3 regions of the Sorangium sp. So ce321 genome follow, and region 1 is predicted to be linked to each of the others. Evidence: riboswitches for the same ligand, from Rfam matches in the RefSeq annotation. Region 1 holds a riboswitch; each other region holds the start of a gene.
The links. Region 1 has a riboswitch for cobalamin ahead of WME89_RS02515 (energy-coupling factor ABC transporter permease). Riboswitches for the same ligand answer to the same signal wherever they lie in the genome.
Positions count from the first base shown of each region.

Region 2: it holds a riboswitch for cobalamin, as region 1 does, so the genes downstream of both, WME89_RS07650 (TonB-dependent receptor) here and WME89_RS02515 (energy-coupling factor ABC transporter permease) in region 1, are expected to answer to the same signal.
Region 3: it holds a riboswitch for cobalamin, as region 1 does, so the genes downstream of both, WME89_RS00850 (ribonucleoside-diphosphate reductase subunit alpha) here and WME89_RS02515 (energy-coupling factor ABC transporter permease) in region 1, are expected to answer to the same signal.

Region 1 is NZ_CP150329.1:632,339-635,914, reverse strand. Features, by position in the region: cobalamin riboswitch at 1,014-1,219, shown strand; gene WME89_RS02515 (energy-coupling factor ABC transporter permease) at 1,352-2,029, shown strand; gene WME89_RS02510 (hypothetical protein) at 2,026-2,403, shown strand; gene WME89_RS02505 (CbiQ family ECF transporter T component) at 2,393-3,154, shown strand; gene WME89_RS02500 (energy-coupling factor ABC transporter ATP-binding protein) at 3,151-3,576, shown strand, end outside.
Region 2 is NZ_CP150329.1:1,973,305-1,976,880, reverse strand. Features, by position in the region: gene WME89_RS07650 (TonB-dependent receptor) at 1-1,836, opposite strand, end outside; cobalamin riboswitch at 2,066-2,272, opposite strand; gene typA (translational GTPase TypA) at 2,503-3,576, shown strand, end outside.
Region 3 is NZ_CP150329.1:215,532-219,107, forward strand. Features, by position in the region: gene WME89_RS00845 (cytochrome c-type biogenesis protein CcmH) at 80-613, shown strand; cobalamin riboswitch at 735-942, shown strand; gene WME89_RS00850 (ribonucleoside-diphosphate reductase subunit alpha) at 1,199-3,576, shown strand, end outside.

The DNA.
Region 1 (3,576 bases):
CCAGTGAGCGAATTGCTCACGGCGTGAAGGCAGCCAGGCGACGACGCGGCGCGCACACCCGCGATATCCTGGAATGCACATCCGAGCCGGGCATACTCATCCGCAGAGTACAGCGTTCGTGCGGAGCTCTTCGAGTTCTGTGAAAAGAGAACACCAGCGCTCGGGCGCTGCGCGCCGGGTACGGAACACCGACTTCCATAAGTAAAGGGCCCGACCGAACCAAGCACGCTGGTGCGAAGGCCGCGCCGCACCTTCCACCGAGCGCACGAGCGGCAGCGCAGGGCGCGCGCTCCGGCCAGGGCGCCGGAGCGAGCAGCGCCGTGGCGGGGAATGTGTGAAGGTGTGTAAAGAGCGTTTACTACGGAAGCAGAGGATAGAAACTGACCAACCCCTCTTGCCCTGTGCGTCTCGGTCAATTTCGTGGCCTCCACCATTGCATTGATTGCATTGGTAGGGAGGAGCTCACCCTGGCCCAGCCTGTCTGCCGGCAGGTGGAACATCCGGCGCGCGGCGCGCAGGAAAGCCTCGGGCCGCTCGCTCGCAGCAACGCCAGGGTGCGAGCAACACGGCGCACCTCCGACGAGGGGCTCGGACGGTGCGCGGCGGGCTGGACGGCGGGAGCTCGCGCGGCCGGCGTACCGGGCAGCGCGGCTCCGCCGTGAGCCGTGTCCGCCGTGAGCCGCATCCGCTGTGAGCCGCATCCGCTGTGAGCCGCATCCGCCGTGAGCCGTGTCCGCCGTGAGCCGTGTCCGCCGTGCCCCGCATCCGCCGTGAGCCGTGTCCGCTGTGCGCCGTGTCCGCCGTGCCCCGCATCCGCCGTGAGCCGCATCCGCCGTGCCCCGCATCCGCCGTGGGCCGCGTCGTCCGCCGCGAGCCGCACCTGCCGCGAAGAGGCGCGAGGGGAGCCCGAGGGGGCTCACCGGCGAGCCCGCGGCACGAGGCAGGCGCCTCCGCCGAGGCCGGGGCGCGACCTCCTTGACGCCGGGCGCGAAACGGGATTACCGAGCATCCATCTGACAATCCATTCCTCGGGTGCCCTCAGGGGCATAACAGGGAAGCCGGTGCGAAACCGGCGCGGTCCCGCCACCGTGAATGGGGAGCTGCATCCGAAGACCACTGGGCCTGCCCACGAGACCCGGGAAGGTGGACGCAGCGCCGGGAGCTAGAGCAGCTCCCTGAACCCATGAGCCGGGAGACCTACCCGAGCCCCACGAGGTGCAGCTTGCGCACGTCTTCGTGGCGTCCGGGTGCGGACTTCACCCGGATCGCCCAAACCGGTCTTCCCGGCCGCCCTGTGTTCCTCTCTGCCGTGTTCCTGGCCTCGCTGCTCGCGGCGCGGCCCGCGGCGGCGATGCACCTCGCGGAGGGCGTCCTGCCGCTCGGCTGGTGCGCGGTCTGGAACGCGCTCGCCCTGCCCTTCGTCGCGATCGCCCTCCACCTGCTCCGGCAGCGCACCGAGCGGGACGCCTTCTACAAGCCGTTCGTCGGCCTCGTCGCCGCCGCCGTCTTCGCGATCTCGTGCATGCCCGTGCCGGTGCCCACCGCAGGGACCTGCTCCCACCCGTGCGGCACCGGGCTCGCCGCGATCCTCATCGGCCCCTGGATGACCGTCCTCGTCACCGTCGTGGCGCTCCTCATCCAGGCCCTCTTCCTCGCGCACGGCGGGCTCACGACGCTCGGCGCCGACGTCGCGTCCATGGGCATCGCGGGCGCCTTCACCGGGTACCTCGTGTTCCGGCTCGCGCGGCGCTGCGGCGCGAACCTCTGGGTCGCAGGGTTCCTGGCCGGCGTGACGTCGGACTGGGCCACGTACGCGACAACGGCGCTCGAGCTCGCGCTCGGGCTCGCCGGCGAGGGCTCGGTGACGTCGATGTTCACGGGCGTCGCCGTCGCCTTCATCCCGACCCAGCTGCCGCTCGGCCTGCTCGAGGGCGCCATGACCGCCGGGGCGCTCGTCTTCCTGCGCGCCCGGCGGCCCGACATCCTGGACCGGCTCCAGGTCGTCCCGCTCGCCGCGGGGGCGTCGTGACGCCGCGGCCCGCGCCGCGCCGGCTCGCCGCGCTCGTACGGCCCGCACCGCGCGGGCTCGCCGCGCTCGCACGGCCCGCGCCGCGCCGGCTCGCCGCGCTGCCGCTCGCCGCGGCGCTCTGGCTCGCCGGGTGCGGCGGCGCTTCCTGGGACGGCGTCGACGAGGCCGTCGTCCGCCGCGTCGCCGAGGACGCCGGGCGCCACGACACGGGGCCGCTGTTCGCCGGGCTGGAGGGCGATCTCCTCCTCTTCGCGTTCCTCTGGGCAGGGCTCCTCGCCGGCTTCGTCATCGGCTACTACGCGCGCGTGCTCTTCGTGGAGCGCGCCGATCAGCCCGCCGGCAAGCCCGGCGGACAGGGCCTCCGTGCCGATTGACCCCCCGGCGCGGCTCCGCGAGCGCCTCCGCGACGTCGACCCCCGGCTGCGCCTCGGGGCCGCCGTGGCGGCGTGCTGCGTCGCCGCGGGCGCGCGCTCGCCCTGGACCCCGGCCGCGCTGCTCCTGCTCGCGTGCGCGGCCCTCCGGCTCCAGGGCATGACCGCCGGCGCGATCCTCCGCGCCTTCGCGCCCGCCGCGTGGATCGGCGGGGTCGCGGCGGCCCTCGCGCTCGCGCTCACCCCGGGGGAGCCGCTGCTCGCCGGCGCGGCGTTCCCGCTCGACGCCGTCACGCGCGAGGGGGCCCGCCGCGCCGCCACCCTCGGCGCGCGCGTCCTCGCGGCGGCCGCGGTGCTGCGGTGGCTCTCGCGCGCCGCCGCGCCCGCCGAGATCGAGGCCGCCCTCGCCGGCCTCGGCGCGCCCGCGGCCCTCGTCGAGCTGCTCGCGCTCGCGCGGCGCTTCGCCGGCGTGCTGCAGCGCGCGGCCGACAGCGCGTGGAGCGCCGCCGCGCTCCGCGGCGGGTTCTCGCGCCCGGGCGCCGCCGCGCGCTCGGCCGGCGCCGTCGCGGGCGTCGTGGTCCTGCGGACCCTGGAGCGCTCCGAGCACGCCGCCATCGCGATGCAGCTCCGCGGCTACCAGGGCAAGCTCCCCGTCGCCGACCGCCGGGCGAGCGCGCCCGCCGCCAACCTCGCCTTCGCCGCCGCCGCCCTCGCGGCGCTGACGCTCTGCGTGGCCGCCGGAGGCGCCGGGTGAGCGCGATCGCGCTGCGCGCGCTGGCTATCGCGCTGCGCGCGCCGGCGATCGGCTACCGCGGCGGCGAGCCCGTCCTCCGCGACGTGCGCCTCGACGTCGCCGAGGGCGAGTCCGTGGCGGTGCTCGGCGGCAACGGCGCCGGCAAGACAGCGCTGCTCCGGACGCTCGTCGGCCTCCTCCCCGCGCCCGGCGGCGGCGTCGAGATCGCCGGGCGGCGCGTCGGCTCGCCGTCGGACGCCGTCGCCGCGGGCGCCGCGCTCGTGCTCCAGGACCCGGACGACCAGCTGCTCGGCGCGACGCTCCTCGACGACGTCCTCTTCGGCCCGAGGAACCTCGGCCTGCCCGCGCCCGAGGCGCGGCGCCGCGCCGAGGCGGCGCTCTCGGCCGTGCAGATCGCGCACCTCGCCGACAGGGCGATCGAG
Region 2 (3,576 bases), 1.3 Mb from region 1:
GTCGACGTCGGCGAAGAGCCAGCTCCCGAGCCGGTAGCGCCCGCCGATCTCCAGGCCGTAGCGCCGCGTCTGCCCCGACGGCTCGGTCGCGCCCGCGTCGCCGCTCCAGACGAGCTCCGAGTCGACATCGAGGAGGAACCCCGCCGCGCTCAGCGTCAGGCCGCGGAGCGGCGTGGCCCTCGCGCCGACCTCGTAGCCCGTCGCGGGGGTGATGAGCGTCGCCGCCCCCTCGCGCAGCACCACGCCCTGGGCGTCGTTCGAGTGGAAGCCCCGCCCGTAATGGGCGAAGAGGTCGAGCGCCGCGACGGGCGAGACGATCGCCGTGAGCTTCGGGAAGAGCTGCATCTGCCCCCGGAAGCCGCTCGACCTGTTCCCGGTCGCGCCCAGGTCCTCGCGCCGGTCGTCCACGTTGACGTCGATCCACTGCCCGCGCACCCCGGCCACGAAGCGGAGCCAGCGCCGGATCCGGGCGTCCTGCTCGACGTAGACGCCGATCTGGCCCTCGTCGACGTGGGCCGTGCCCCGCTCCTCGAGCCGCTCGCGCGCCTCGTCGTGGTGGAGTGACTTGTCGATCGCGTCGGCGCGGATCTGCGCGCCGAGCGACGTCGTGAGCTTCGCCCCGCGGTACTCGAGCTGCCTGCGGAGCCGGAGCTCGGCGCCTCCGACGACGCGATCGTCGTTCTGCTCGATCTGATCGCCGTGGACCGGGTCCTCGCTGAAGAACGTGAAGTTCGAGTACAGCGTGAAGCGGTAGCGGACGAGGTAGGCCAGCGCGCTCAGGTCGGCGTCCCGCCACGCGGTCGAGTACGCGAGGGACGCCATGTGCCGCTGGGTGGCCCCGCCCTCGGTCGGATCGACCGAGCCGAAGTGATCGATGCACGGCTGTCCGTAGGCGGACGGCGGCGGGTTCAGCTGGTCCTGCTCGCCCTCGCCGCACACGGCGCGCGCGGGGATCTGGCCGGAGCCGTGCCAGGTCGACCCGTAGGACATCCACGTCATCTGGATCTTCCCGGTGGGGCTCAGGTCGTGCGTCGCCCTCAGGTACACGTTGAAGCGCTTGAGCCGCTCCGGGCTGAGGAAGGGCCCGTCGTTCCGGTAGATCTCCGCCGCGGCGACCGCGCGCCACGCGTCGCCGAGATCCGGCGAGGCGACCACGAGGCCGCGGGCGATCCCGTGCTGCCCGAGGCTGAGCTGCGCGTGGCTCTCGTCGAGCTTCTCGGCGAAGCGGAAGTTCACGGCGCCCGCGGTGCCGAAGTCGCCGATGCTCGCGTAATAAGGCCCCTTGTAGCCGTCGAGCCCGGTAACGAGCTCCGGGATCACGAAGTAGAGATCGGTGAAGCCGTGCCCGTGGCCGTGGCTGACCATGTTGACGGGCACCCCGTCGACGAAGAAGGCGACGTCGGTCCCGTGGTCCGCGTCGAACCCGCGGAGGAAGTACTGGTTGGCCTTGCCGCCGCCGGCGTGCTGCACGGCGAAGAGCCCCGGGACCGCCTCGACGATGTCGCCCGGCCGGAGCCTCGGCCTGAGCTCGAGCTCGCGATGCCCGACGGAGACGCGCGAGGCGGCCTCGCTCGCCGGCTTCTCCGCCTGGATGGTGACCTCGATCGCGCCGCCGTCGGCGCTCGCCCCCGCGCCGCCGTCGGCGCTCGCCCCCGCGCCTTCCGCGAGCGCCTTCGCCCCGCCGTCCGCGGGCGCCCCCGGGGCGGCGGTCGGCGCCTCCGGCGCCTCGACCTCGGCGCGCGCGAGCCGCGCGACGGTCAGCGAGATCGATAGTGCGGCGAGCAGGTGGCGTGAGCGGCGGTGTCCGTGGCCCTTCGTGATCGTCTCGCGCGGCATGCGCGTCCTCCTCTTGCTGGCATCGCGCCGAGCGGATCGGGGCCGCTCGCGCCGAGCGGAGGGAAGGCAGTCCAGTGGCGGCGATGCCCTGGACCGACCTCTCGCCCCCACGGGCTACCGGGAGGCAGCGCGGGGGCGGGTCGGACTCCGGGACGCGCGCAGACGCTGCGACGGCACGGACCTCACCGCCTCCCTCGAGGCTCCCAGGTCGAACCGGCGCCAGATGTCTCCCCGTCGCCGGGCGCTGGCAGGTCTTCGGGCTTGCGAGCTCCTCGGCCGGGCCGACTTCCTACTGTCCACCGCTTCCCAGCCCTCTCGGGCCAGTGCTCGTCGTGGAGGTCGTTCTCGCTTACCGCTGCGGGGCAGCCCCGGATTCTCACCGGGTTCCCTATTGAGCCTGGGCAAGGGCCCAGGCACCAGCACGGCGCGCACCCTATGGCGGCGCTCGATCGCCTGTCAACAGTCGTCCTGTCGAGCCCGGTGACCGCGAGCGGCCGCCGCGAGATCACCGCCGAGCTGGGGCGCTCGCCCCCGGCGACGGCGGACTCACCGCGAGCCGGAGCGCCTGGCCTGCGCAGAACCCGCGCGTCGCCGGCGCGGAACCTGCGCGCAACCCGCGCGTCGCCGGCGCGCCGGCGTCGGCCGGACGTTCGACCTCTGGCGAGGATGGGCTCGCTCCTCCGTGGGTCGCGTGCTACACGGCCGCCGCCGTATATGCCGCGTAATGATCTCCGCAACATCGCCATCGTCGCCCACGTCGACCACGGGAAGACGACGCTCGTCGATCACATGCTCCGCCAGTCGGGCGCCTTCCGAGAGAACGAGGTTGTGGCCGAGCGGGTCATGGACTCGAACGACCTCGAGCGCGAGCGCGGCATCACCATCCTCGCGAAGAACACCAGCATCCGGTACCGCGGGGTCAAGATCAACATCGTGGACACGCCCGGCCACTCCGACTTCGGCGGCGAGGTCGAGCGCACGCTGATGATGGCCGACGGGGCGCTGCTCCTCGTCGACGCCGCCGAGGGCCCGCTGCCGCAGACGCGCTTCGTGCTCTCGAAGTGCCTCCAGCGCGGCTTCCCGGTCATCGTCGTCATCAACAAGATCGACCGCAGCGACGCGCGCGCCCACGAGGTGCTCTCCGAGGTGTTCGACCTCTTCTGCGACCTCGAGGCGAGCGACCCGCAGCAGGACTTCGCGACGCTCTACGCCGTGGCGAAGTTCGGCCAGGCGAAGCGCGAGCTCGAGCACGAGGCCACGGACCTCCAGCCGCTCTTCGAGACCATCCTCGATCGGGTCCCGGCGCCCTCGGGCGACCCGGACGGGCCGCTCCAGGTCATCGTCTGCAACACGACGCACGACGACTACGTGGGCCGGCTCGCGGTCGGCCGCGTGGTCCGCGGCACGGCCCGGTCCGGCGCCGACGTCGCGCTCCTCGGCGAGGACGGCCAGTCGCGCGGCTACGTGAAGATGCTCTACGCCTACGAGGGGCTGAAGCGGGTCGCGGTCGAGAGCGCCGTCGCGGGCGAGGTGGTCGCGATCGCGGGGCTCGATGGGGTCACAATCGGCGACACGATCGCGGATCCGGGGCAGCCCGAGGCGCTGCCGCGGATCGTCGTCGAGGAGCCGACGATCAAGATGAAGATCGGCGTCAATACGTCGACGTTCGCCGGCAAGAGCAAGCAGTCGAAGTACCTGACGAGCCGCCACCTGAAGGAGCGGCTCGAGCGCGAGGCGATG
Region 3 (3,576 bases), 420 kb from region 1:
CATGATCCAGCGAGCGCGCGGCGCGTCTGCGAATGACCCGGCCCGTTCCCCTCACGGCGCGCGGGAGGTGCGCTCGCCATTGCATCTCCGGCCCCTGCGGAGCTCGCGCGGGCGCCGCGCGGCGGCGCTGGTCGTCGCCGTCACGGTCGTGGACCTCGGCGGCAGGGCCGAGTCGGCGGCGCCCAGCCCTGCCGCGGCCGAGCTCGTCGACTCGACCCCGGCGCCCGGCGAGAGGGCGCTCGAAGGGCGCCTGCTCGCGCCTTGTTGCTGGGATCAGACGCTCGACGTTCACGAATCGGAGGTGGCGCAGGAGCTCCGTCGCGAGATCCGCGTGCGCCTCCGTCGGGGAGAGGCCGTCGACGCCCTCGAGCAGGACCTCATCGCGCGTTATGGGGACCGCATCCGCGCGGCGCCTTCGTCGGGCGTCCTCGGCAAGGTCGCCCTGAGCATGATGCTCGGCATCGCGGTGAGCTTCCTCGGGGTCTTCGCCCTGCTGCGCTCGTGGAGGCGCAGCGCCGCGCAGCCAGCTCCGTCCCATGTGGCCATCGCAGCGCCTGTACGCGACGAGTATGACGAGCGCCTCGACGACGAGCTCCGGATGCGTGACGGGTGAGCACACCCGCGCTGGGCACCCATGGCGCGGTCGTTGCGCGCTGGGCATCCATGGCCGGTCGCCGCTCCGCTCCGCCAGCCCCGACCCCAACATCTCGCTTGACCTTCCCCGCGCGCCACAATATGTAGTGGCTCATGTTGGTGCCTCGGGCTTCGGCCCGGGGCTCAAAAGGGAACCCGGTGTGACTCCGGGGCTGCCCCGCAGCGGTAAGCGAGAACGATCTCCACGACGAGCACTGGCCCTCGGGCTGGGAAGCGGTGGACCGTAGGAAGCCGGCGAAAGCCGGAGCGCTCGCAAGCCCGAAGACCTGCCAACATCCAGCGTCGGGGAGACATCCCGCGCCGGTTTGACCTGGAAGCCTCGTGGGAGGGCGGTAGGTCCGAGCTGGCGCCGACTCTCGCGCTTGTCCCGGTTCCGACCCCCTCCCGCGTTGTCTTCCTTTCGCCCGCGGGGGCGAGCGGTCGGTCCGAAGGCGCTCTCCTGAAGAGCGCGCGCCCCGTGCGCATCGGCTGGCTTCTTCGCTCTCGCGGCATCGACGCGAGCGGTCCGGGACCGCTCCGAACGAAGCACGACGAGGAGGATTCCATGCTGAGCGATACGTTGATGAGGAGCAACGGCGCGGCGCCGTTGCGCGCGCTCCACGCGCCCCACACGAGCGCCCGCGGCGCCGAGGACACGCTCCCGCACACGACGATGCGGGTGACGAAGAGGAACGGATCGAGCGAGCCTGTCGACGTCAACAAGATCGTCCGGGCCGTGAGCCGCTCTTGCGCCGGCCTGTCCGACGTGGACGCGCTCCGCGTCGCGACAAAGACCATCAGCGGCCTCTACGACGGCGCGACGACGCGCGAGCTCGATCAGCTCTCCATCCAGACGGCGGCCTCGCTCATCGCCGATGAGCCCCAGTACGCGAAGCTCGCGGCGCGCCTGCTCGCCACCGTTATCGACAAGGAGGTCCGCAACCAGGAGATCCACGCCTTCTCGCAGTCCATCGCCGTCGGGCGGCGGCTCGGCCTCATCAACGAGCGGCTCCACGGCTTCGTGGCGCAGAACGCCCGCAAGCTGAACGACGCGATCGAGCCGGGGCGGGACCACGAGCTCGAGTACTTCGGCCTGCGGACCCTCTACGATCGCTACCTGCTCAAGCACCCCGAGACGCGCCTCGTCGTCGAGACACCGCAGCAGTTCTTCCTGCGCATCGCGTGCGCGCTGTCCGAGACGGCGGCGCAGGCCATCGAGCTCTACCGGCTCTTCTCGTCGCTCGACTACCTCCCGAGCTCGCCCACGATGTTCAACGCGGGCACGAGCCACGAGCAGCTCTCGAGCTGCTTTTTGCTCGACTCGCCGGAGGACCACCTCGAGACCATCTACCAGCGCTACACCGATGTAGCGATGCTCTCGAAGTTCTCGGGAGGCATCGGGCTCGCCTACCACCGCGTGCGGTCGCGCGGGTCGCTCATCGAGAGCACCAACGGGCACTCCAGCGGCATCGTGCCGTGGCTCAAGACGCTCGACGCGTCGGTGGCGGCCGTGAACCAGGGCGGCAAGCGCAAGGGCGCCTGCTGCGTCTACCTCGAGCCGTGGCACGCCGACGTCGAGGAGTTCCTCGCGCTGCGCGACAACACGGGCGACGAGGCCGCGCGCACGCACAACCTGAACCTCGCAAACTGGGTGCCGGACCTCTTCATGAAGCGGGTCGAGGCCGACGGCGAATGGAGCCTGTTCGATCCCAAGGACGTGCGCGATCTGCCCGATCTCTACGGAGACGAGTTCGAGCGCCGCTATGCCGAGGCCGAGGCGGCGGGCCTCGCCAGGAAGACGATGAAGGCGCGCGACCTCTACGCGCGGATGATGCGCACGCTCGCGCAGACGGGCAACGGCTGGATGACGTTCAAGGACAGGTCGAACCGCGCCTGCAACCAGACGGCGCTGCCAGGCCGGGTCGTCCACCTGTCGAACCTCTGCACCGAGATCCTGGAGGTGACCTCGAAGGAGGAGTCGGCCGTCTGCAACCTGGGCTCGATCAACCTCGCGCGCCACACGCTCGCGCGGGGAGACGGCGCGGCCGCGTTCGACTTCGAGAAGCTCGCGCGCACGGTGCGGACGGCGGTCCGCCAGCTCGACCGCGTCATCGACCTCAACTACTACCCCATCGCCTCGACGCGGCGATCCAACCTCCGCTGGCGGCCGGTCGGGCTCGGGCTCATGGGCCTGCAAGACGTGTTCTTCCAGCTGCGCCTGCCCTTCGACGCCCCGGCCGCGCGGGACCTCTCCAGGCGGATCTCGGAAGAGGTGTATTACCACGCGCTCTCGACGTCCGCGGATCTCGCGGCGGAGAAGGGGCGACATCCGGCGTTCGACGAGACGCGCGCCGCGCGCGGAGAGCTCCAGTTCGACGCGTGGGACGTCGTCCCCGAGGACACGGCGCGCTGGGAGGCGCTCCGCGCGCGCGTCCGGGCCGAGGGGCTCAGGAACTCGCTGCTCGTCGCCGTCGCGCCCACGGCGACCATCGCGTCGATCGCGGGCTGCTGCGAGTGCATCGAGCCGCAGGTGTCGAACCTCTTCAAGCGCGAGACGCTCTCCGGCGACTTCCTGCAGATGAACCGCTACCTTGTCGCGGAGCTCAAGCGGCTCGGCGCCTGGAACGATGCGGCGCGCGTCCGGCTCAAGCTCGCGGAGGGCTCGGTCCAGGGCATGGGCGAGCTGCCGGAGGAGCTCCGCGCCGTGTACCGGACCGCGTGGGAGATCCCGATGCGCTCGCTCATCGACATGGCCGCGGATCGCGGCGCCTTCATCGATCAGAGCCAGTCGCTGAACCTCTTCATCGAGAACCCCACCATCGGTCAGCTCTCGAGCATGTACTTCCACGCATGGAAGAAGGGGCTGAAGACGACCTACTACCTGCGATCGCGCCCCGCGACGCGCATCGCCAAGGCCACGGTGGACGCGGCGCCGGACCGAGC